One region of the Streptomyces sp. NPDC031365 genome, then DNA from elsewhere that is predicted to be linked to it. Evidence: predicted binding sites of a transcription regulator. Region 1 holds the regulator's gene; the other holds the start of a gene.
What was found. Region 1 encodes HrcA, which represses chaperone genes, less so after heat shock. Its sites were predicted from a motif close to TTNGCACTCNGNNNNNCNGAGTGCNAA; they were not measured.
Positions count from the first base shown of each region.

Region 2: a site for HrcA is predicted at 1,176-1,202, ahead of groL (chaperonin GroEL). Genes of this name have one in related genera too.

Region 1 is NZ_JBVIIM010000002.1:60,929-63,323, forward strand. Features, by position in the region: gene ACZ5C2_RS02960 (MBL fold metallo-hydrolase) at 1-611, opposite strand, end outside; gene hrcA (heat-inducible transcriptional repressor HrcA) at 750-1,766, shown strand; gene dnaJ (molecular chaperone DnaJ) at 1,766-2,395, shown strand, end outside.
Region 2 is NZ_JBVIIM010000001.1:190,045-192,439, reverse strand. Features, by position in the region: gene groL (chaperonin GroEL) at 1-1,012, opposite strand, end outside; gene ACZ5C2_RS00890 (cold-shock protein) at 1,407-1,610, opposite strand; gene ACZ5C2_RS00885 (MoaD/ThiS family protein) at 2,041-2,316, opposite strand.

The DNA of each region.
Region 1 (2,395 bases):
TCCAGCGCGGCCGGCCACCGGTCCGGTACGGCGTCGGGGCCGGCCTGCGGCTCGCCGGACTCCTCGACCAGGTCACCGCAGAAGACCACCTCCGGGTCACCGGGGACCAGGACCGCGAGATCGTGGGCGGTGTGCCCCGGGCCCACGTTCGCCAGCAGCACCGGCCGGCCGGCGCCCGGCCCCAGGTCGAGAGTCCACTCACCGGACACCGCGTGCCGCGGCGCGACCAGCGCGTCCACCGCCTCCTCCGCCACCCGCGCGTCCAGCCCCCACCGCACCGCGTCCGCGCGCAGCTCCTTGCGCCCGCGCGCCATGAGCACCGTTTCCATGCCCACCGCGCCGAACACCTCCGCCCCCGCGAAGACGGCCGTCCCGAGGATGTGGTCGAAGTGGGGATGGGTGAGCGCGAGATGTGTCACACGACGGCCCGTGAGCGCCTGCGCCTCGGTCCGCAACCGCGCGCCCTCGCCCAGGCCGGAGCCCGCGTCGACGAGCAGCACACCGTCCGCCCCCACCACGAGCCCCGCCGTGCAGTCCCACACCGGCAGCCGGCACCGGCCCACCCCGGGGGCCACTTGCTCCCATCCCGATTCTTCCCACATCACGGTCATGCGTCGACGCTAGCGGGACGGCCCCGGCCTTGCCCGGGGTGTACCCCCCGGCCGTACACTGGGCCGGGGAAGTCTGGCACTCGCGTGCGAAGAGTGCCAGGGACGTTACCGGGCGGAAAGCTACTGGAGGTGCGCGCGATGCTCAGTGAACGCAGGCTCCAGGTGCTGCGCGCCATCGTCCAGGACTATGTGGGCACCGAGGAGCCCGTCGGCTCCAAGGCGCTCACCGAGCGGCACAACCTCGGCGTCTCCCCGGCCACCGTGCGCAACGACATGGCGGCCCTGGAGGACGAGGGCTTCATCGCCCAGCCGCACACCAGTGCCGGGCGCATCCCCACCGACAAGGGCTACCGGCTGTTCGTCGACAAGCTCGCCGGTGTGAAGCCGATGACCGCGCCCGAGCGGCGCGCCATCCAGAACTTCCTCGAGGGCTCCGTCGACCTCGACGACGTGGTGGCCAGGACCGTACGGCTGCTCGCGCAGCTCACCCGGCAGGTCGCCGTCGTGCAGTACCCGTCGCTGACCCGTTCGACCGTGCGGCACGTGGAGCTGCTGGCGCTGGCGCCCGCGCGGCTGATGCTCGTGCTGATCACGGACACCGGCCGGGTCGAGCAGCGTATGGTCGACTGCCCGGCGCCGTTCGGCGAGGCGTCCCTGGCCGACCTGCGCGCCCGGCTCAACAGCCGGGTCGCGGGCCGCCGGTTCAGCGATGTGCCCAGCCTGGTGGAGGACCTCCCGGAGGCCTTCGAGGCCGAGGACCGCGGTACGGTCTCGACGGTGCTCTCCACTCTCCTGGAGACGCTCGTCGAGGAGAACGAGGAGCGGCTGATGATCGGCGGAACCGCCAATCTCACCCGTTTCGGACATGACTTCCCCCTCGTGATCCGGCCTGTTCTGGAGGCGCTCGAGGAGCAGGTCGTGCTCCTCAAGCTGCTCGGTGAGGCGAAGGATCCGGGCGTGACCGTACGTATCGGTCACGAGAACGCCCACGAAGGACTCAACTCCACGTCCGTCGTGTCGGTCGGCTACGGTTCGGGCGGCGAGGCTGTCGCCAAGCTCGGCGTGGTCGGACCGACCCGCATGGACTACCCCGGAACGATGGGAGCGGTACGCGCAGTGGCACGGTACGTCGGACAGATCCTGGCGGAGTCGTAGTGGCCACGGACTACTACGCCGTACTCGGCGTACGCCGCGACGCGTCGCAGGAAGAGATCAAGAAGGCCTTCCGGCGGCTCGCCCGCGAGCTGCATCCGGACGTCAATCCGGATCCGAAGACCCAGGAGCGGTTCAAGGAGATCAACGCCGCCTACGAGGTGCTGTCGGACCCGCAGAAGAAGCAGGTCTACGACCTCGGCGGCGACCCGCTCTCGGGAGCCGGCGGCGGTGGCGCGGGCGGCTTCGGGGCCGGTGGCTTCGGCAACTTCTCCGACATCATGGACGCGTTCTTCGGCACGGCGTCGCAGCGCGGGCCGCGCTCGCGCACCCGCCGCGGCCAGGACGCGATGATCCGTATCGAGATCGAGCTGGACGAGGCCGCGTTCGGCACGACCAAGGACATCCAGGTCGACACGGCGGTCGTCTGCACCACCTGCAGCGGTGAGGGCGCGGCGCCCGGTACCACCGCGCAGACCTGCGACATGTGCCGCGGTCGCGGTGAGGTCTCGCAGGTCACGCGGTCCTTCCTGGGCCAGGTCATGACGTCCCGCCCCTGCCCGCAGTGCCAGGGCTTCGGCACCGTGGTCCCCACGCCGTGCCCGGAGTGCGCCGGCGACGGCCGGGTCCGC
Region 2 (2,395 bases), on a different contig from region 1:
CGGCCGAGCCGGCACCGTCGACGATGGTGGTCTCGTCCTTGGTGATGACGACCTTGCGGGCCTTGCCCAGCAGGTCGATCGTGGCGTTCTCCAGCTTCAGGCCGACCTCCTCGGAGATGACCTCGCCGCCCGTGAGGATGGCGATGTCGCCGAGCATGGCCTTGCGGCGGTCACCGAAGCCCGGGGCCTTGACGGCGACGGACTTGAAGGTGCCACGGATCTTGTTGACCACCAGGGTCGACAGGGCCTCGCCCTCGACGTCCTCGGCGATGATCAGCAGCGGCTTGCCGCCCTGCATGACCTTCTCGAGGAGCGGGAGCAGGTCCTTGACGTTGGAGATCTTGGAGTTCGCGATCAGGATGTACGGGTCGTCGAGGACGGCCTCCATACGCTCCATGTCGGTGGCGAAGTACGCCGAGATGTAGCCCTTGTCGAAGCGCATACCCTCGGTGAGCTCCAGCTCCAGACCGAAGGTCTGGGACTCCTCGACGGTGATGACGCCTTCCTTGCCGACCTTGTCCATGGCCTCGGCGATGAGCTCGCCGATCTGGGTGTCGGCGGCGGAGATGGAGGCCGTGGAGGCGATCTGCTCCTTGGTCTCGACATCCTTCGCCTGCTCGAGCAGGGCGCCGGAGACGGCCTCGACGGCCTTCTCGATGCCGCGCTTGAGGGCCATCGGGTTGGCGCCGGCGGCTACGTTGCGCAGGCCCTCCTTGACCAGGGCCTGGGCGAGAACGGTCGCGGTGGTCGTACCGTCACCGGCGACGTCGTCCGTCTTCTTGGCGACTTCCTTGACCAGCTCGGCGCCGATCTTCTCGTACGGGTCCTCGAGCTCGATCTCCTTGGCGATGGACACACCATCGTTGGTGATCGTGGGGGCACCCCACTTCTTCTCGAGGACGACGTTGCGGCCCTTGGGGCCGAGCGTCACCTTGACGGCGTCCGCGAGCTGGTTCATGCCGCGCTCGAGGCCTCGCCGCGCCTCCTCGTCGAACGCGATGATCTTGGCCATGTGAAGTGGTCCCTCCAGGACTGGGGGTGATTCCTTCGGACCGCGCCCGCGCCCGCGACGGACGGCTCGCCAACCCTGTGGTTCCTTGCCCCACATGGCCCGCGGGCCTCACCGACCCGGTCCTTCGTTGTCACTCTCACCTTCAGAGTGCTAACGCCAATGATTAGCACTCGACCCCCCCGAGTGCAAGGCGCGCCCGCGAAGCGGGCCCGTTGAGGGGTGGTGGTCGGGTGACGGGTGGGCGCAGGCGCCCGGGGGAGTCACGGGGCGCCCAGCCGGGCGCGACCATGGGCGCGCGCCCCCACCACGGGCCTTCCGGGCACGGCGAAGGACCCGCACCCCGAGAGGTGCGGGCCCTTCGTCAGCAGAAAGATGCTTGTGGTTGGTAGCGTGTTCAGGCGCTGAGACGAACCATGTCGGCCTGCGGGCCCTTCTGACCCTGCGAGATCTCGAACTCGACCCGCTGGCCTTCTTCGAGGGTGCGGTAGCCGTCCATCTGAATCGCGCTGTAGTGGACGAAAACATCCGCACCACCGTCGACCGCGATGAAGCCGTACCCCTTCTCCGCGTTGAACCACTTGACGGTGCCCTGAGCCATGCCTAACTCCCCTATTACTGGCCCTTGCACAGATCCGCACTTCGCGGACCCGGGTCAGACCTCACCCCCCAACGGTTGGGGGCGTGCGCCGGAACGCGTCGACCGCGGCTGAATGTATCTGTCCAACTGCCGTCTGCAACAGGTCAATCGGACGAGAAATCCGGACGACACGGGTCCGGAATGTGGCGAGAATTCACCTGAATTCAGGGCAAGCCGGGCCGGACAAAGGTCACAGAAGCCGCGAAACGTGCCCACACTTTGGCTACATCCAGTCGGATGTACGGCAGGAATTCAAGGTCTTCGATCAGTGGATCGGGAGCGCGTTCCCCAACTCTACCGCGCTCAATCCCATGGAATTGCCCCCTCCGCATCTCTCACGGAGGGGGCGAAGTCCTCAACGCTCGGTAACCGTCATTACCGATGGTAATGATCAGCCGCCGGCGACCGCCGGAATGATCGACACGCCGGCCCCCTCCGGGGTGGCCGTCTCCAGCCCCTGTTCGAACCGCACGTCGTCATCGTTCACGTACACATTGACGAACCGCCGCAGCTTGCCCTGATCGTCCAGAACCCGGGCGGCGATTCCGGTGTGGTTCTTCTCCAGGTCCGAGATGACCTCGGCGAGGGTGGCCCCCTCGGCACTCACTTCGGCCTGCCCACCGGTGTAGGTACGCAGGATGGTAGGGATACGAACAGTCACGCTCACGACAAAACCTCCGGAAGGAACAGCACCCTGGGGGCGCGAAGCTGTATGGACATGCGGCTACCCTCGCGGGGCGTGACCC